DNA from 2 places in the Vibrio sp. CB1-5 genome. Region 1 is predicted to be linked to the other one. Evidence: predicted binding sites of a transcription regulator. Region 1 holds the regulator's gene; the other holds the start of a gene.
The links. Region 1 encodes MetJ, which represses methionine synthesis genes. Its sites were predicted from a motif close to TTAGACNTNTANANGTCTAA; they were not measured.
Positions count from the first base shown of each region.

Region 2: the regulator MetJ is predicted to act here: its motif matches at 7,919-7,938, upstream of metN (methionine ABC transporter ATP-binding protein MetN).

Region 1 is NZ_JBJHPB010000031.1:44,060-54,228, reverse strand. It holds gene rpmE (50S ribosomal protein L31) at 1-172, shown strand, start outside; gene ACJB0T_RS18595 (malic enzyme-like NAD(P)-binding protein) at 523-1,782, shown strand; gene metJ (met regulon transcriptional regulator MetJ) at 1,939-2,259, opposite strand; gene ACJB0T_RS18585 (O-succinylhomoserine (thiol)-lyase) at 2,524-3,693, shown strand; gene ACJB0T_RS18580 (bifunctional aspartate kinase/homoserine dehydrogenase II) at 3,700-6,147, shown strand; gene metF (methylenetetrahydrofolate reductase) at 7,493-8,383, shown strand; gene ACJB0T_RS18570 (PadR family transcriptional regulator) at 8,505-9,044, opposite strand; gene ppc (phosphoenolpyruvate carboxylase) at 9,444-10,169, opposite strand, start outside.
Region 2 is NZ_JBJHPB010000015.1:91,044-101,212, forward strand. It holds gene ACJB0T_RS12475 (GGDEF domain-containing protein) at 1-495, opposite strand, end outside; gene ACJB0T_RS12480 (tetratricopeptide repeat protein) at 599-2,881, opposite strand; gene queF (NADPH-dependent 7-cyano-7-deazaguanine reductase QueF) at 2,913-3,758, opposite strand; gene syd (SecY-interacting protein) at 3,869-4,414, shown strand; gene ACJB0T_RS12495 (Zn-ribbon-containing protein) at 4,417-5,193, shown strand; gene metQ (methionine ABC transporter substrate-binding lipoprotein MetQ) at 5,276-6,085, opposite strand; gene ACJB0T_RS12505 (methionine ABC transporter permease) at 6,120-6,797, opposite strand; gene metN (methionine ABC transporter ATP-binding protein MetN) at 6,787-7,821, opposite strand; gene gmhB (D-glycero-beta-D-manno-heptose 1,7-bisphosphate 7-phosphatase) at 8,021-8,572, shown strand; gene ACJB0T_RS12520 (MliC family protein) at 8,597-8,965, shown strand; gene treR (trehalose operon repressor TreR) at 8,981-9,925, shown strand; gene treB (PTS trehalose transporter subunit IIBC) at 10,165-10,169, shown strand, end outside.

The DNA of each region.
Region 1 (10,169 bases):
CTCTTGCGGCAACACATTCGAATTCAACTCTACTCTAGGTAAAGATTCTATCCACCTAGACGTATGTGACAAGTGCCACCCATTCTACACTGGTAAGCAACGTATCGTTGATACTGGCGGCCGTGTTGATCGTTTCAACAAGCGTTTCGGTGCTCTATCTAGCAAGAAGTAATGATTACTTTTGCAGATTAAAAAAGGACGCTTCGGCGTCCTTTTTGCATTTCTGGGCGACTGTAGCGTCCATTTTGTGTGTCAATCTTAGTCCTGTGATTTTGGTATTCACTTCCAATTTTTTCCTGCTTTCATTTCGTCCATCCATTCAAAACCGTGATGAAGTCGCGTAGTATTGTTTTTGCAAAGTATCACTTTGTCAGAGTATTGAACATCTGAGATACCTCCTCTCCGTTCAAATGTACCCACTCTGTGTATGTAACCCTTTAGAAGCAAAGCTAATAAAAATTAACGGGTTTATACTCATAAAAAACAATACCATTCAGTCTCAAAAAAGCAGGATCGCTAACCATGTCCGATGATCATCAAATCGACGAATTTCGCCAACAAGCGCTTGATTACCATGCCAACCCCGTCCCTGGAAAAATTGAAATCGCGTTAACTAAACCCGCCAACTCTGCTGCTGACCTAGCGCTGGCCTATAGCCCAGGTGTGGCTGAGCCAGTGCGTGAAATCGCACAAAATGCTGAGAACGTTTATAAGTACACCGCAAAGGGCAATATGGTAGCGGTTATCTCTAACGGCACCGCTATTTTAGGTCTCGGTAACCTAGGCCCAATGGCTTCGAAACCGGTAATGGAAGGTAAGGCGCTGTTGTTTAAACGCTTTGCTGGTTTGGACTCAATCGATATCGAAGTTAAACACCGCACGATTGATGAGTTCGTCGACACGGTTGCCAACATCTCAGATACGTTTGGCGGTATTAACCTAGAAGATATTAAAGCGCCAGATTGTTTTGAAATTGAACGTCGTCTTATTGAGCGTTGTGATGTACCAGTATTCCACGATGACCAACACGGTACAGCGATTGTTACCGCAGCGGGTATGCTCAACGCGATAGAGCTTCAAGGTAAAGATCTTAAAGAAGCGATCATTGTCTGCCTAGGAGCAGGTGCAGCGGCGATCGCTTGTATGGAGCTTTTGATCAAATGTGGCGCAATGCGCGAGAAGATCTACATGCTGGATCGTAAAGGCGTGATCCATACGCGTCGTGACGATCTTAACGAATATAAAGAGCTGTTTGCCAACAACACAGATAAGCGTACGCTAGAAGATGTGATCGAAGGTGCAGACCTATTCTTGGGTGTATCGGGTCCTGATTTGCTGCCACCAGAAGCACTTAAGCTGATGGCAGACAAACCAATAGTGTTTGCTTGTTCAAACCCAGATCCAGAAATCAAACCGGAGCTTGCTCATCAGGTTCGTGATGACCTGATTATGGGTACGGGTCGTTCAGACTATCCAAACCAAGTAAACAATGTACTGTGTTTCCCGTTCATCTTCCGTGGTGCGCTAGATGTGCGTGCAAGCGAGATTAATGATGAGATGAAACTGGCCGCGGTCGAAGCGATTCGTGAGCTAGCGAAAGAGCCGGTACCACAAGATGTGCTTACTGCCGCAGGTGTTGAGGCGCTGACCTTTGGTAAAGACTACATCATTCCAAAACCGATGGATCCACGTTTGCTTCCTCGTGTGGCTAAAGCGGTCGCGAAAGCGGCGGTTGAATCGGGTGTGGCGCGTATTGAGTTGCCTGAAAGCTATATGGATTAAAAAAGATGGGAAGAGCGGTTCTTGGTCCTAGGTCCTAGGAGGAGCTGATCTTCAACCTCTAAATAAACAAAAAGCGCATTGGATAATTAACCAATGCGCTTTTTTAATGTCTCTACCAAGGACCAAGGACCAAGGACCAAGGACCGCTCTTAATCTCTACTCTTCATCAAACGCTTCAAACTCAATCCCCATCGCCGTCATCAGCTCTTTCGCTTCTGTTGGGATATCGTCTGGACGGTCTTTTCGCAAATCTTCGTCGGTTGGAAGCGGCTGACCTGTGTAAGCGTGCAGGAATGCTTCGCACAAAAGTTCACTGTTGGTTGCATGGCGTAGGTTATTGATTTGGCGACGAGTACGCTCATCGGTCAATACCTTTAGCACCTTCAGCGGGATAGACACTGTGATTTTTTTTACCTGCTCGCTTTTTTTACCGTGCTCCGCATATGGGCTAATGTATTCACCATTCCAATCTGCCATTACACACCTTCGCTCTGTTAATCATAAATAGTAGTAGTAAGTATGCCGCAATTTTAGCGGGATTTACCGCCATAAGCAAAGACATATAGACGTCTGGAAGTGTTGACGTCTCACATTTTGGAAAGTAAAGTGGGGCAACGAATGTGGACATTTATTTTAATGCAATGTTAATTCTTTAACGTTTGTGGCGTTTGCCGGTTCCCATATTACCGGTAAAAGTAGACACTGTGGCTCTAGCCATGCGATTTGAGAAAGGAAGTTTCTATGAGCAATCGGAAGCCAGCGACAATAGCCGTACGTACTGGTATCGAATCGGATACCCAGCATCACGCTGTGGTGCCACCTATTTATCTTTCTACTAACTACGGATTCCCTGCGTTTGGGGAAGTGCCGACTTACGATTACACCCGCTCAGGAAACCCAAACCGAGGTTTACTAGAAACCGCTCTGTACGAGCTGGAATCAGGTAAGGGTGCGGTAGTGACTAACTGTGGTACCTCTGCCCTTAACCTTTGGGTTTCGGCTTTCTTAGGTCCAGAAGACACCATTATTGCTCCTCACGACTGTTATGGCGGTACTTACCGTTTATTTAACACGCGCGCCCAAAAAGGGGACTTCAAGGTTCAGTTTGTTGATCAAAGCGATGAGCAAGCTTTTGAAGCAGCGCTTGAGAAAAAACCGAAACTTATCCTACTTGAAACGCCGTCCAACCCACTAGTGCGCGTCGTTGATATTGCCGCCGTGTGTGAAAAAGCTAAAAAAGTAGGCGCGCTGGTGGCGGTAGACAATACCTTTTTGACACCGGTGTACCAAAAGCCTCTTGAGCTGGGTGCTGACTTTGTAATCCACTCCACCACTAAGTATATCAACGGTCACTCTGATGTGATTGGCGGTGTGGTGATCACCAAAACGGAAGAGCACGCAGAAGAGCTCGCATGGTGGGGCAACTGTATCGGCGCGACGGGCACGCCATTTGATAGTTACATGACGCTGCGCGGTATTCGCACCCTTGGCGCTCGCATGCGTGTTCATGAAGAAAGCTCACAACAGATCCTAGATTTTCTTAAGCCGCAACCATTGGTGAAAGTGATTTATCACCCGAGCTTGCCAGAGCATCCGGGTCATGAGGTTGCTAAGAAACAGCAGTCTGGCTTTGGCTCTATGTTGAGCTTTGAGTTCGCAGGTAGCTTTGAGCAACTGAAATATTTTGTCGGTGAGTTGGAGTTATTCTCGCTTGCGGAATCTTTGGGCGGTGTAGAAAGTCTGATTTGCCACCCTGCATCTATGACCCACCGTGCGATGGGTGAAGAGGCATTAGCAGAAGCGGGCGTATCTCAGCAGCTACTTCGTCTCTCTGTTGGCCTAGAAGATGCGCAAGATCTGATTGATGACCTTGCTCAGGCATTTGAGAAAGCATCTGCGTTTGGAGGATAAGCCGGCATGAGTCAAAGCAGTACCCTAAGCAGCGCCTTAGGCGGAAAGAGTAACAAGCAGTTGCACAAATTTGGCGGCAGCAGCTTAGCTGACCCAGAGTGTTATCGTCGCGTCGTTTCTATTTTAAAAGACTACTCCAATGAGGAAGATCTCATTGTGGTCTCGGCTGCGGGTAAAACCACCAATCGTCTTATTGAATTTCTCGATGCACTCAATAAAGATGGGCGCATTGCCCATGAACACCTTCAAGCACTGCGTCAGTTTCAGATTGAGATGGTGGAATCGCTGTTGACTGGTGATGAGGCGGAAAGCCTTATCTCTCAGCTGAAAGATGAATTCAGTACGCTGGGTGAGCTTAGCTATCCACTGACTGATGCTGAGCGCTCTGCTGTGCTGGGTCATGGTGAAGTGTGGTCTTCACGCCTATTGGCGGCACTACTGAGACAAAGTGATCTCCCAGCAGTAGCACAAGATGCAAGAGCGTTTCTGCGCGCTGAGTTCGGCACTCAGCCAGAGGTCGATCGTGCTAAATCGTATCCGCTGATTAAAGAAGTACTGGCTCAACATGCGCATCATCGTGTGGTAATTACCGGCTTCATGGCGCAAAGTGAATGTGGTGAAACAGTACTGCTCGGTCGTAATGGCTCTGACTACTCTGCGACTGTGATTGGCGCATTGGCTGAAGTTTCTTGCGTGACGATTTGGAGCGATGTAGCAGGCGTATATAGTGCTGACCCGCGTGTGGTTAATGACGCTTGCTTGTTGCCATTGCTGCGATTGGATGAAGCCAGTGAATTGGCGCGTTTAGCTGCTCCTGTGCTTCACAGTCGTACACTTCAGCCTGTCGCGCAAAGTGCCATGGATCTGAGTCTTCGATGCAGTTATCAGCCTGAGTCGGGCTCAACGCGTATTGAACGTGTGTTGGCCTCTGGACGCGGTGCAAAGATTATCACCTCGCTCGATGAAGTACTGCTTATCGAGTTGGCATTCGCTGCTGGTCACGACTTTAAGCGTGCCCAAACCGAAGTGCTTAACGGTCTTAAGCGTGCACAACTGGCGCCGTTGGCGTTTGAAGCCCAAGCTGACCAATATCGTCTCCGTCTTGCCTACACTGCAGAGATTGCCTCTGGTGCTCTCACTGAACTGCAAGATCTAGCGATTGAAGCCGAGATAAAACTTAAAGAAGGTTACTCCATGTTGGCCGCTGTTGGTGCTGGCGTAACTAAAAACGCCAATCATTGCTTTGGTTTTTATCAGCAGTTAAAACATGCGCCAGTAGAGTTTTTCTCAGAAGCTGAGTCGCAATTGAGTCTTGCCGCTGTACTGCGCAAATCAGACATTCAGCCGCTAGTGAAATCGGTACATACTCAGCTGTTCCAAGCGCAAAAGCGCGTTGCGGTAGCGCTGTGTGGTAAAGGTAACATTGGCTCAAGCTGGCTTGAGCTGTTCAAAGAGCAGAAAAGCGAGCTTGAGAAACGTCGCGGTATGAGTTTCAACCTAGTCGCAGTGATCGACAGCCAGACTTATTGGTTTGATGACGAAGGTATCGACGAGCAGCAGGTGCTTGCTCGCTACGAAGATGAAGCGATTGAGTACCAAGGTGACATCTGGCTGCAACGTTTAGCTGGACTTCAAGGCTATGATGAAGGTGTGGTACTGGATGTCACGGCGAGCGCGTCACTAGCCGAAAGATATGTGAGTATCGCTGAGCACGGTCTGCACCTTATCTCAGCAAACAAAGTCGCAGGTTCAGCACCAAGTAATGATTATCATGCGGTGCAAGATGCGTTTTCGAAAACTGGTCGTCACTGGCTTTATAACGCCACTGTGGGCGCAGGGTTACCCATAAACCATACCGTTCGTGACCTACGTGAAAGCGGCGATGACATCGTTGCGCTGTCGGGTATCTTCTCTGGTACCTTGTCTTGGTTGTTCCAACAATTTGATGGCACAGTACCTTTTGCCGAGTTAGTCGACCTAGCATGGCAGCAGGGCTTAACCGAGCCTGATCCGCGCTCAGATCTTGATGGTTCTGATGTGATGCGCAAGTTGGTTATCTTGGCGCGCGAATCGGGCTTGGATATCGAACCTGATGCGGTTGAAGTAGAGTCTTTGGTTCCTGAAGAGCTTGCTGAGTTGTCACTCGAAGACTTCTTTGAGAAAGCTACTCTACTAAGTGAAATCTTGCAAGAGCGTCTAGAAAAAGCTCAGCGCGAAGAGAAAGTGCTGCGTTACGTTGCTCGTTTGGATAGACAAGGTAAAGCGCGAGTAGGGATTGAAGCGCTATCGAAAGAGCATGCGCTGGCGAACCTTCTGCCTTGTGACAATATCTTTGCGATTGAGAGTAAGTGGTATAAGGATAATCCGCTGGTGATTCGTGGTCCCGGTGCGGGTCGTGAAGTGACGGCTGGGGCGATTCAATCGGATTTGAATTTGATGTCTAGCTTTTTTTGATTTCTAGATTCATAGAAAAGTGACCAAAATAAACCGTCATCCTCACGAAAGTGAGGATCTTTGTCCGCGAGTATTGTACTCAAATAATGTGAGTCACTTGCCGCACGAGATCCCCTTTTTCAAGGGGATGACGAGTGTACTGTGTTGAATGCAGTACACATTAAAAACCGAAATATATCGTCATCCTCACGAAAGTGAGGATCTTTGTCCGTGAGTATTGTACTCAAATAATGTGAGTCACTTGCCGCATGAGATCCCCTTTTTCAAGGGGATGACGAGTGTACTGCGTTGAATGCAGTACACATTAAAAACCGAAATATATCGTCATCCTCGCGAAAGTGAGGATCTTTGTCGGCAAGTGTTACGCTCAAATCATGTGAGTCACTTGCCGCACGAGATCCCCTTTTTCAAGGGGATGACGAGTGTACTGTGTTGAATGCAGTACATATTAAAAACCGAAATATATCGTCATCGCGAAAGTGAGGATCTTTGTCGGCAAGTGTTACGCTCAAATCATGTGAGTCACTCGCCGCACGAGACCCCCTTTTTCAAGGGGATGACGAGTGTACTGTGTTGAATGCAGTACACATTAAAAACCGAAATATATCGTCATCCTCACGAAAGTGAGGATCTTTGTCCGTGAGTATTGTACTCAAATAATGTGAGTCACTTGCCGCACGAGATCCCCTTTTTCAAGGGGATGACGAGTGTACTGCGTTGAATGCAGTACACATTAAAAACCGAAATATATCGTCATCCTCATCGCGAAAGTGAGGATCTTTGTCCGCGAGTCTTGCACTCAAATAATGTGAGTCACTTGCCGCACGAGATCCCCTTTTTCAAGGGGATGATGAGTGTACTGTGTTGAATGCAGTACACATTAAAAACCGAAATATATCGTCATCTTCGCGAAAGTGAAGATCTCCTAAAGCGCGTGACTAATCTGAATTAGGCAGTATCTGAATGCACAGTATTGCTTCTCTGTTTAACAGAATCACTCTCGGCAAGAGATCTCCTTTTTCAAGGAGATGACGGACCTTTATGGAGATGACAGAGTTTTATGTAGCTGACGGAGCCTTAAGTAGACAACAGAGCTTTACACCTAGATGATAGGTTTGCAGCTATTGTTAACAGTGATTTTAAGGCACCAACCCCATCTTCAATTTCCCTAACTCACCACATGAAAAAAATTCATAATCCCTCTATTGACTTTAAAACCTATTCATTTCATTCTGTAGACATATAGACGTCTAAACGTAAAAAATTAAAAATCATCATTTAAAGACAGACAGGTTTTATCTGAGATTGGATGGGATAACCAATCTTGGTGATTAGGGAGAGGACCATGGGATACACACACGCAGGCCACATTGATGCTTTGAACCAGAATATTGCTGAGCTTTCGGACAATATTAATGTTTCATTTGAGTTCTTTCCGCCGAGCACGCCGACAATGGAAGAGACGCTGTGGAAATCGGTTCACCGCCTAAAAACACTTAAGCCTAAGTTTGTTTCTGTGACTTACGGTGCTAACTCTGGTGAGCGTGATCGTACCCACTCTATCATCAAAGAAATCAAATCAGAGACTGGTCTTGTGGCAGCGCCGCACCTAACTTGTATTGATGCGTCACGTGATGAGCTTATCGATATTGCAGAAGATTACTGGGCGAATGGTATCAAGAACATCGTTGCGTTGCGTGGTGATATTCCAGAAGGTGGCGGTCAGCCTGATATGTATGCGTCTGATTTGGTGGAGCTACTAAAATCTCGCCATGATTTTGATATCTCAGTAGCAGCCTTTCCAGAAGTTCACCCGGAAGCGAAAAGTGCTCAGGCGGATCTTCTTAACCTAAAACGTAAAGTCGATGCTGGTGCTAACCGTGCGATTACTCAGTTCTTCTTTGATGTAGAAAGCTACCTGCGTTTTCGTGACCGCTGTGTGGCGGCAGGTATTGATGTGGAGATTGTTCCGGGTATTCTGCCGGTGACTAACTTTAAGCAAGCGTCGCGCTTTGCAGCCATGAACAAGGTGAAAGTGCCGGGTTGGATGCAAAAGCAGTTTGAAGGTCTAGATGATGATCTAATGACTCGTCAGTTGGTCGGCGCTAGCCAAGCCATCGACATGGTTCGTGTACTGAGCCGTGAAGGTGTGAAGGATTTCCACTTCTACACGCTAAACCGCGCAGAAATGACCTACGCACTGTGCCACACTCTAGGTGTCCGCCCAGAAGCGTAACCCTCCCAAAAATTGCAATAAAAAACGCCAGTCATGTTTAATTGACTGGCGTTTTTCTATTCTATCCTTTCCAAGGACCAAGGACCAAGGACCAAGGACCAAGGACCAAGGACCAAGGACCTTACGCCAGCGCTTCTAGTTCTGCTAGCGCTTCTTCTGCCCAGTCTAACCATGCTTGACGTGCAAGTAGATTACGGCGAAGAGTTAGGCGCTCAAGGCGCGCATGTTTATCAAGCGTGCTTGGTGTCGCGTAGTAAGCCGCTTCAATTTCACGATAGTGTGCAACCAGCTTTTTCGACTCTTCGATAAGCTCTTCGAGTTGGATGCGGAACGCAGCAGAAGGCTGAACGGCACATGCTGCCAGTTTCGCTGAGAATTCATCACGAACGGTTGGATGTACGGTTGGTTGCTCAAACCACTCGCCAAGCGCCCCGCGGCCGGCATCTGTGATTGAGTAAACTTTACGATCCGGTTTGCCTTCTTGAGGTTCAAGTTTACAAGTAACTAGGGCTTTGTCCGCCATCTTGTTGAGTTCGCGGTAGACCTGTTGGTGGCTTGCTTTCCAGAAGTAACCGATGCTAGCAGAAAATTCCTTAGTGATGTCGTAGCCAGTCGCGTCGCGAGTGCTTAGGACAGTAAGGATAACGTGTGGTAGTGACATGTCTTAAATCCAAATGGTCAAAATCTTAGTAATAGTTATGTTGTTCTTGTAAGTGCGTTTGTGGTTGAACGATTACACCATGCAAGCGCCTTGGAATCTTGGTTGATTCCAGGAAACTCGCGCGAAGAACAGCGCACCTCGCTAAAGCGGGTACCAATAACCGTGTTTAAAGCCTTTGTCACCTAGACAGCCACATGAACATGTGACCAACGCCGTCGACGTCGTATTTTTATTTTTATCGAACAGCGGAATGTAATTATATCTGAATTATATAAGCAAAAAGTGGAATAGAATGCGATACCACTTCAAAAAACTAACAAAACTCTCAGTAAGTATGCCGGTAAAAATAAAAGGCCGCAATGTGCGACCTTTTGTCTCTTTTGTAAAATAATATATCGTTTAGCCGGTGTTTCGCATGCCAGCAGCGATGCCTGCAATGGTCACCATGAGTGCTTCTTCTAGCGCAGATTCGGTTTCTTCGCTTTGACGAGTACGATATAGCAGCTCCGCTTGCAGCATGTTGAGAGGCTCAACATAGATGTTACGCAGGCGAATAGATTCTTGACCCCAAGGGTCGCTTTGCATCAGGTGGTTGTGGTTTTCAACGTTCAGTACCGCAACGATGTCTTTCTGCAATTGACCACGCAGCTTGTCGCCAAGAGGCAACAGTTCTGGATCTGCAAGACGTTTATCATAGTAGCGAGAGATTTCCATATTACACTTGGTGTAAACCATCTCGAGCATACCTAGACGTGTTGAGAAGAATGGCCATTCGCGACACATCTCTTCTAGCAGCGCTTGGTGGCCTTTGTCGATAGAGTATTGAATCGCTTCACCAGCACCAAGCCATGCAGGCAGTACTAAGCGGTTTTGACTCCATGAGAAAATCCATGGGATTGCACGTAAGCTTTCAACGCCGCCATTCGGGTTACGTTTTGCAGGACGAGAACCTAGCGGCAGTTTGCCTAGCTCAAGTTCTGGCGTTGCTTGACGGAAGTATGGGACGAAGTCTGGCTCGCCACGAACCACTTTACGGTATGCATCACAAGAAACTTGAGATAGCACCTCCATCAGGTCACGCCAATCTTGCTTCGGCTCTGGTGGCGGCATTAGGTTCGCCTCCAG
Region 2 (10,169 bases), on a different contig from region 1:
CGCAGAGTTGGAAGTGATTATCTTGGTCGCGCGCTCATAAATGGCCAGCAGCTTGACAGCATTGTCAGTGAGCTTCAACGAACTTTTATCGTTGAAAGCCAATACGTTTCTTAGGTCGCGTTTGATTTGAGCTGGCAAGCCACCAATGCGCTGCAGTGTTTCGCCACTGCGCCTTGTTTGCTCTTCCAATGATAGCTGTTGTTTTTCCATCGAAACGGACCTTTGACCGATGAGACGCTCCAAGATGGCAAACTTGGGCACCAGAGTACTTATGTCCTTGTTATGCTCTAATTCTTGGCGGAGTTCAATCAGTTTATCGTCAATACGCGAGTGAGCACCAATATGAGTATTGCTGAGTGTGGAAATGAAACGTTTTAGGATGACTTGTTCACGACGCGACTTAAGCGAAGCATCGCGATGAGCTACACGTAATTGCTCCACCTGCACTTTAAGCTGGTGGAGATGCTCTAATGTCTCGCTATCCTGTGAGCTCATAAATCCTTTAAAACAAACCAGATGGGAATCTTATTGATGTATTGATCGATAATATCAAAAAACATCACAACGTCACGTTATTCAGTGTTCAACTGCGGACTTTTTACTCACTCATCAACGATTTTTTGAACCCGTCCTCATTCTGGGAAGAAGAGTGAACTTTTATTAACCCCTGTTTTATCGCTGTGCGACAGGCTTGTCTGACATTGTCAGTGGCAAGGCTCGCTGCTGGTGCATTATCAATCGCCTTGAGGTAAACCCAATGACTTTGGCTTTCGCGCATGCTGACGTCACGCGCCATATGTGTGGCGACTAATAAGATGTCGAGTAGCTCTTTGTCGTTGATAGCGGTGTAGGCGCGAGGTAGGAATGGGTAGTTGGCCATGCCGACTCGTACGATGCGATTGATCTTCCGATCCTGCTCAAAATCATTGATCCAATTTTGAATCTCTTCAAACAGACTTTCCGCCGTGCGCGGCTTGATGCTTGGCTCGATATACAGCAAGTTGGCATCAGAGAAGTGATAGATACGAGCTGGCGATTCAATTTTACTGCGAATAAACTCACCAAAGGCGCGTTCCAACTCTAAGCCTGCTTCGTAACCGTTTTGCAGATACATATTGCGAAGAAACGGGACATCAATCATCACAAAGCGTAAGCGATCACTGAGCGGCTCATTGATGAGCTCACCAACTTGCCACTGCTCAAAGTAGCGCTGAGTGCGTTGCAAAGAGCTTGGAAGGCTAGCATTAAGAAGACGCAGATTTGGCAGACCTGAACGCGCGTGGGTAAACAGGTTCTCATTCAGCTGTTCTACCTCATTCTTATGGTGTCTGTTGGTGTAGCTTAAACGCAGTAACATCAGTGCCAAAAGCGAAGCTAAACAAAATAGGCCAAGTGCCACTTTTTGAAATTTGTTTTGTTTTTCTATCGCCTCTGCTAGCTCTTGCTCTTGGATTTCGTAATGCAGACCTTGTTCGACAAACTGTCTCTGCTTACGGAATGCCTCTTCACTGATTTGGTTGAGCTGTGCTTGTTGATAAATGCGCAGTGAGTTGGCTTTCTTAATGTTGCTCAATGCCTGTTTAAACTTACCATTTTGCTCATAGCCAAGAGCAAGCAACTGATAGGCTTGCTGCTCAAGTGAGGCTTGTTCAAGCGACTCACTCATGGCGAGAGATTGACTCAGTGTCAACGCTCGTTTCGCTTGCTCAATCACTTGCTTATTATCTTGCTGGAAGTAGCCAAGTCCCGCATCAAGCAGCGCTGCTTTAGTTTCTAGCTCAGGTAGGTCTGCGTAACTAAGCAGTTTCTCAGCTCGCGCCAAATACTGCTCCGCCAATGGGTAGTTGTAGAGCTGCAAATAGGTGGAAGCAAGACTAAGGCGAATATCGATAACTTTTTCGATGTTCTTATCGGTCTTCTTTTGGTCTATCACGTTAAAGTAGTGGACCAGCGCTAGGTTGTATTTACCCTGCAAGGAGTATACATCACCCATTTGCTTGAGCACATCAGCAAGAACGGGGGACTCTGGATAAGCACCGTAAAAATCCGCGGCCTGTGACAAATGGTCAAGCGCTTTGTCGAGAACCTGACGCTGCATAAATAGCTGTGCGAGCTGTTGATTGATACTCGCTAGCTGGTCGCTACTGTTTAGATCAATGGCTGACCAGTAAGCAAGCAGCAGTTCAGACAGGGCTTCGTTATATCGGCGGTGGTGTAAATAGTGCTTACCAAACTTGGTATGAAAGTCGATTTGCCACTTTGATAGCTTGTCATTCGGAATATAAGACTGCGCCGCTTGGAACAGGCTATTAGCTAGCTCAAAGTCGTTTTCGTTAGAGGCGATCTGGGCTTGCAAAATTTTGATGCGATAGCTGGTACGATTGGCAATGTTTTGTCCTTTGCGAATTGAGGCAAGGTCGCGCTCAACTTGCTCGAGTGTCGCCAATGCTTTGGTTGCTTCGTTCGTGGTAAGCCACTGCAGTCTGGCTTTGAGGATACGAACATCCAGCGCCAAAAACAGCAATTGGTACTTTTCGGTCATCGATTCGGCAAGCTGTAAGCTTTGCATTGCCGCTTGGCTATCGCCTAGGTTGAACTGAGACTTGGCGATGATCAACAGCGCATTGACGCTACTTAAAGGTGTGCGAATGCGTTGATCAGTATCGTCACGAGCCAGTTTTGGTAACCGGTCATCATTCGGCTCAGCAAATGTTCGATTAGTCAGGTAGTTGTTAGCAGTCTCTAGCGCTTTCGCGGGCTCAATTTCGACCAGTTTGTCTGCCTCAACTAAGATTGGTGAGGTAAAGGTGGTGTTGGCATTGACCAGGCCTGACAATACCGAGCAAACCAGCGCGAATGCAATCCAAATTTTTGAGCCCATGAAGTTATCCATTTTCCCTATTAGTGAGTGCTTATTGTCGAGCCATGCGCGAGTTGTGAGTTGGTGCGCTATTTTGGTTTGAACGATAAGGGTTGATATCTAACCCGCCACGGCGCGTGTAACGCGCGTATACCGTCAGCTTGCTTGGCTTACAGTAACTTATGATATCGGTGAAGATACGCTCAACACATTGTTCGTGAAATTCATTATGCTCACGGAACGAAACAAGGTAGCGTAGCAGGGCTTCACGGTCGATCTTTGCGCCGTGATATTGGATCTCGACACTGCCCCAATCAGGTTGGTTAGTGATAAGGCAGTTGGATTTTAGCAGGTGGCTATGCAGCGCTTCTTCAATCACTTCCTCCCCAGCAGCACCTTCTAGTAGCGCCGCGTCGAAGTCGTAGCTATCGATACGAATATCTTGGTTGTCGATGCACTCGCCTTTCATACCAACGACCTGGGTGTTTTCAAAGTCACCTACAGGGATAAGTTTTACCGTAACGCTCTCACCAGCGCAGTTTGATAGATCACCTGCGATGGTGTTTTGCACGTCATCCCATGAATCAAATCGCGTTTGGTTGTAGCTGTTGAGATACAGTTTAAATGACTTAGATTCGATAAGGTTGGCACTGGTTGCTGGGATGTAAGCTTCACCAACGGCGACCTGTGGCAAGCCATTAGCATTGAGCCAAGAAATCTCATACATAGTCCAAATATCACAGCCTTGGAATGGCAAGCTATCACCGAGTTCAAGGTCGTCACGGTTTAGGCTTCGTGGCACAGGTTGCAAAAGTGAAGCGTCATATTGGTTGGCATAATCGGTCTTTTGACCCAGAGTGAGCCCCGAAAGCTCTTTCGCGTTGGAATATTTGCTCATAATTGTGTGATATTTCGATTAGAATAAAACGAATTTTACGAGATCCCCGAATAGCTGTCATCCTTTGTGCTCGGAAATCGCTGAACAATTGAAGGATGAGTGGAGAGCATATGAATCAAAGTGTACAGCAAGCTCTGGAGGCGTTTTCACAGCGCTATCAACAGGCTTGGCAAGAAAAGCATCAAACACTACCTGCCAGTGAGGAGCTTCACGGCCTAGTGTCCCCTTGTATTGACTGCAAAGATGACGAATCGGTGTATTGGCGCGCCTGCGTTCGCGACGTTCCTGAGCGCTTAGAAAACATCGAGCAAGGGATAGAGCTAGCACTGCACGATGACATCAAAGCTTTCTATGGACACCAGTACAGCGCAGATATGAATGCCACATGGCAGGGAAACGAGCTAACCCTACTGCAGGTGTGGAGCGATGATGATTTCACTCGTTTGCAAGAGAATATTTTGGGTCACTTGGTGACGCAGCGTCGCCTTAAGCTCAAACCAACGGTATTTATTGCGGCAACCGATGCGGATATGGATGTGATTTCTATCTGTAACATCACTGGTAACGTGATTCTTGAACGTCTGGGTACCGATCGCCGCGATGTCGTTGCCGAGAATATCGAGACATTCCTTAACGGTCTGGAGCCTGACGTTTAATTATGTATGTGGTAGAGCTTCATTTTGAGTGTTTTGATAACACAACAATCAGCGCGGTAGAGAAGGGCATCAACGGCCTGATGGATGCGCTGCGCTATAACGGTCAAGTATTAGGGCGCGAATTTCCGGTGGTGATGGGCGAAGGGGAATTCTTCGTTCGCGCGGTATGCCCCGAGCAAGATAGCTTACACCCAAGTAACCACTCAGATTTCGTAAAAGTGTGCTTAAAGCGTTTATCGGATGCTTGTCTGTTAGCACCTAAGGTTCGTTTGCTTGGTCGTGATATCAATTCAGAGCAAGCGGCAGAAGATGAAACGCCGAGCTGGCAAGTACTGTACACCACCTATGTGCACACCTGCTCACCGCTTCGAAGTGGTGAAACCTTGTTACCGATCCCGCTGTACCGTAATCCACCAACACTCAATGGCGATCATAAGTCGGTGATTAAATGGCAAACCGAGTGGCAAGCGTGCGATGAAATCCAAATGGCGGGTGGCTGTAAAGCAGAGCACGCAGCACTACGAGAGCTGTCCGAGGTAGGCAGTGACCTGTTTCGCCGTGGCTGGGACATTCGCGGTCGTATCGAGTTCATTACCCAAATCCCAACGTACTATTACCTGTATAAGGTAGGTGGTAAGAGCCTTGAGGAAGAAAAAGCGCGTAAGTGCCCGAAATGTGGTGGAGAATGGTTGCTTGATGAACCGCTGCACGACATCTTTTACTTCAAGTGCGATTCATGCCGAATCGTCTCCAATATTTCTTGGGATCACTTAAAGTAAGCCAACTTATCGGGTGAAAATACAAAAGGGGTTGAAGCCTAGCTTCAACCCCTTTTTGATGGTTGGTGTGAAGGTGGTGAGATTACCAGCCTTTAACTACGCCACCTTTGAAGATATCAGAGGCTGCGTTGTACACATCTTCTGTTTGGTACGCTTTAACAAAGTTCTGAACGTTTTCTGCGTTCACATTGTCTTCACGTGCAACGATTAGGTTTACGTATGGAGACTCTTTGTCTTCAACGAATACACCGTCGCGTTGAGGTGTTAGGTCGATAGAGCTTGCGTAAGTTGTGTTGATGATAGATAGCGCTACGTCATCAAGAGAGCGTGGTAGCTGTGCTGCGTCTAGCTCAACGATAGTGATGTTCTTTGGATTTTCTTCGATATCACGAACTGTCGCCAGTAGACCAACACCTTCACGTAGAGTCAGTAGACCTTGCTGCTCAAGTAGCAGTAGAGAGCGACCTAGGTTTGTTGGGTCATTTGGTACTGCGATACGCGCGCCGTCTTGGATTTCATCGACAGACTTCACTTGCTTCGAGTAGCCCGCGATTGGGTATACAAACGTGTTGCCTGCAATAGTCAGCTTGTAGTTACGATCTGCGACTTGTTGGTCTAGGTATGGCTTATGTTGGAATGCGTTAAGGTCGATAGAGCCATCATCTAGCGCTGCGTTTGGTGTTACGTAGTCGGTAAAGGTGACTAGCTCAACGTCTAGACCATATTGCTCTTTAGCAACTTTTGCTGCGACTTCTGCAACTTGTGCTTCCGCACCTGCCATTACACCGACTTTGATCTTGCTGGTGTCGACTTCTTTTTCACCACAGCCAGATAGAATAAGTGCTGATGCAGCGGCTGCAATTGCGAGTAAATTCTTAACGTTGAATTTCATGACTCTCTCCTTGTTATAAACCTTAAAATCTCGATTATCTGTGGTCTACGCGGCGAACAACGGCATCACCGATAGACTGAATAATTTGTACCAATACAATGAGCATTACCACGGTCACAGCCATAATGGTCACATCATATCGGTGGAAACCATAGCGAATGGCGACGTCACCTAGACCGCCACCGCCGACGGTACCCGCCATTGCTGAGTAGCTTACTAGGGTCACTAAAGTGATTGTCACCGAATTGACAATCGTAGGTAATGCTTCTGGAAGCAGTACCTTAGTAATGATTTGGTATGGTGTTGCGCCCATAGACTGTGCGGCTTCTACCAGACCTGTTGGTACCTCAAGTAATGCACCCTCAATAAGACGTGCCACAAATGGAATCGCGCCAACGGTTAGTGGAACGATTGCTGCGGTAGTACCGATAAAGGTGCCAATCAAAATCTTAGTCAGTGGAATGATCGCTACCATCAATACTAAGAATGGTACCGAGCGGCCAATGTTAACAATGGCACCGAGCACGCTGTTTAAACGCGTGTTTTCGAGCAAGCCACCTTTTTTAGTCGTATGCAGAATGACGCCCAGTGGGATACCCACAACGAAGCCAACCACACCTGCAACCGCTACCATGTATAGCGTTTCCCATGTTGCTCCTAATAGTAGGTTACTGTTTAGAGATAACCAGTCTGTGACAGCGTTAAAGGACATAACCAAGTACCTCTACTTTTACATTGTGGTCACGAAGATATTGAATCGCCGCGTTGTCGTCTTGCTCATTACCAAACAGCTCAGCCACCATCATGCCGAATTTTACGCCGCCAGCGTAATCAAGGTCGGAACTTAGAATGCTGACATCAATATTGTATTTGCGTGCAATTTGCGTCATTAGCGGCGCGTCTACAGTGGCACCGGTAAACTCCAAGCGAACAAGCGGGTAGCTGCCTTCCACACGTTCAGCTTGCAGCCTTGCTTGGTAGTCTTCTGGAATCGATAGATCGAGTGTTGAACGAATGAATTGGTGTGCAAGCTCCGTTTTTGGATGCGCAAAGATTTCACCCACAGTGCCTTTTTCAACCAAGCGACCGTCGCCAATGATCGCGACCTCATGACAGATGCTCTTTACCACGTCCATTTCATGAGTAATCAGTAGTATGGTGATCTTAAGCTTGCGATTGATTTCTTTTAGGAGTTCAAGAATCGATTGTGTCGTTGCAGGGTCGAGCGCGCTGGTGGCTTCATCACAAAGCAGTACTTTAGGGTCTGATGACAGTGCGCGAGCAATCGCAACACGCTGCTTTTGACCACCACTTAGATTGGCTGGGTAGGTATCGCGCTTATCTGCCAGACCGACGAGCTTTAGAAGATCCGTCACTTTGGTTTCGATGTGCGAGCGCTCTTTGCCAGCTAGCTCAAGTGGCAGTGCCACGTTCTCAAATACGGTGCGAGATGAAAGCAAGTTAAAGTGCTGGAAAATCATGCCGATGTTGCGGCGCGCTTCTGACAGCTCGGATTTCGACAGTTTAGTCAGGTCAACACCATCAACGATAACCTCACCTGACGTTGGCGCTTCAAGCATGTTTACGCAGCGAATCAACGTACTCTTACCCGCACCAGAGGCGCCAATCACACCAAAGATAGTGCCTTCTGCGATATGCAGATTGATGTCTGCCAAGGCGTTGATTTCCTTAGCACCTTGATAAAACACTTTGTTTACTTGATTAATTTCGATCATCTAAGCAACCTGAAGTCCGTGAGTAGCATAAAAGTTTGAACTACATCTCAATTGATAGACGATGCTATGGTTTTCACCTTTTAGTGTCAATAGATATTTTTACGTCTAGACGTCTAAATGGCATTTTCATAGTGCTGTGACTATAAAAGCGTGTAATAATTCAGTTTATTAGCACCTATCTATAACAAGAGAGTGAACTGTGGCAAAACCAGCTGTTTTTTTGGATCGTGATGGCGTCATTAACGTTGATCACGGGTACGTTAGCGATGAACACGACTTTGAGTATGTTGAAGGCGTCTTTGAAGCGACGAAAAAACTGCAGGACATGGGCTATATGCTGGTGTTGGTGACTAACCAATCAGGCATTGCTCGCGGTATGTTCTCCGAAGATCGCTTCCTTTCTTTAACCCAGTGGATGGATTGGAACTTCTCTGATAATGGCGTTGAGTTCGATGGCATCTATTACTGTCCACATCACCCAGAGCATGGCATTGGTGATTACAAACAAGATTGTAACTGCCGTAAACCAAAGCCGGGCATGTTTATCTCTGCTCGTGATTTCTTAAAGATTGATATGGAAAAGTCAGTCATGGTCGGTGATAAAGCCGAAGATATGATGGCAGCGGAAGCGGCTGGCGTTGGCACCAAGATCTTAGTGCGTACTGGCAAACCGGTGACTGAGCGCGGAGAGTCTGTCGCAACTGTGGTACTTGATAGTATCCGCGATGTGCCGCAATACTTAGCTAAGTAATCAGTCTGCCTAAAAGGAGTCATTATGAATACTTACGCTAAATACGGAATGGTTGCCGCGTTGATGGCTGGTGGTTTGACAGCGTGCAGTAGCACGGAGCAGGCTGAGCCTCAAAACCCGTATCATGTTCTCCAGTATCAGTGCGATAGCCAGAGCTTTCAGGTAACCCAGCTATCGAGCGAGCAGGTTTTGTTACTCATTGATGGCGAAGAGTATCATCTTCATCGTGTTCCTTCTGCATCTGGTACTAAGTACTCACTCGATGGTCAATCTCAAGCAGAGTCTGAGGTTGAGCTGTTTAGTAAGGGTAGAGAAGGTATGCTTACCATTGCCGGTGAAACCGATAAAAGCTGTATGATGACCACGCGAAGCGTACCAAAAAACGGATATTGAACCTTTTAGACACCCATGAGCAAAAAACTCACCATACTTGATATTGCAAAGCTGTCGGGAGTCGGTAAATCTACCGTCTCTCGCGTGCTCACCAACGATCCCAAAGTCAAACCCGAAACCCGCGAGAAAGTGGAGCGTGTGATTGCTGAGCATGGTTATGTGCCCTCTAAGTCGGCGCAATCGATGCGTGGGGGCGGAGTGCAAAAGGTCATTGGTGTCATTATCTCCCGTCTAGATTCACCTTCTGAGAACAAAGCGGTGAGCAGCATGCTCAATGTGCTTTACTCCGCAGGTTACGATGTGGTGATTATGGAAAGTCAGTTCGATCCCGAAAAAACCAACGAACACCTGAGCGTACTGCGTAAACGCAACGTTGAAGGTGTCATTGTGTTTGGTTTTACTGAGCTTGATATCGACAAGGTGTCTCAGTGGCAAGAGAAGGTCGTTGTCATCGCTATGGATACCGATCAAGTCTCCTCCATCAACTATGACAATCAAGGATTGATCCAAGCGGTTTTGAATAAATTGCAGGCGCAAGGCGTCAATCAACTAGCCTATATTGGTGTGGATCCCAAGGATAAAACCACGGGCTTGGCACGCCTTAACGCATTTCAAAAGTGGTGTGATTACAACGATCTGCACGCCGTTTATCGTACCGGTGAGCTTCATCATGAAAGTGCTTATCAGCTTGTCGATGAGGTAGTGACGGAATCACTACAAGCGATCGTGTGTGCCAGCGATACCTTAGCGCTTGGCACGATCAAACGCCTGCAAGAGCTTGGTCGAGAGGATATTGTGGTGACGGGCGTTGGCGGTAATGAGCTATTGTCTTTTCTGTTCCCTAATATCTACAGTATTGATCCCGGCTATCAGCAAGCAGGAGAAAAAGCTGCTAACCTATTGATTAGTCAGCTTACTGGTAATAAAACCATCTCTCATCTCACGCAAGAAGCGGTGTAATCACGGCTTCTTTTTCGTCGTCATTCTCTAAATCAACTTGGCGCATTTATCAACAATTATTGTGATCACACTCAATTAATGGGACTGTTCCCATTTTTGTTCTGATTATTCCGTGGCACACTTTACGCAACCTTTGGGAATGTTCCCATTCGCATGTTGCGATATTATTAATACAACGAGACAAATGGACCTAGACGTCTTAACCCTACGTCTCTATATCAGGAAAAGGTGTACAAACGATGAG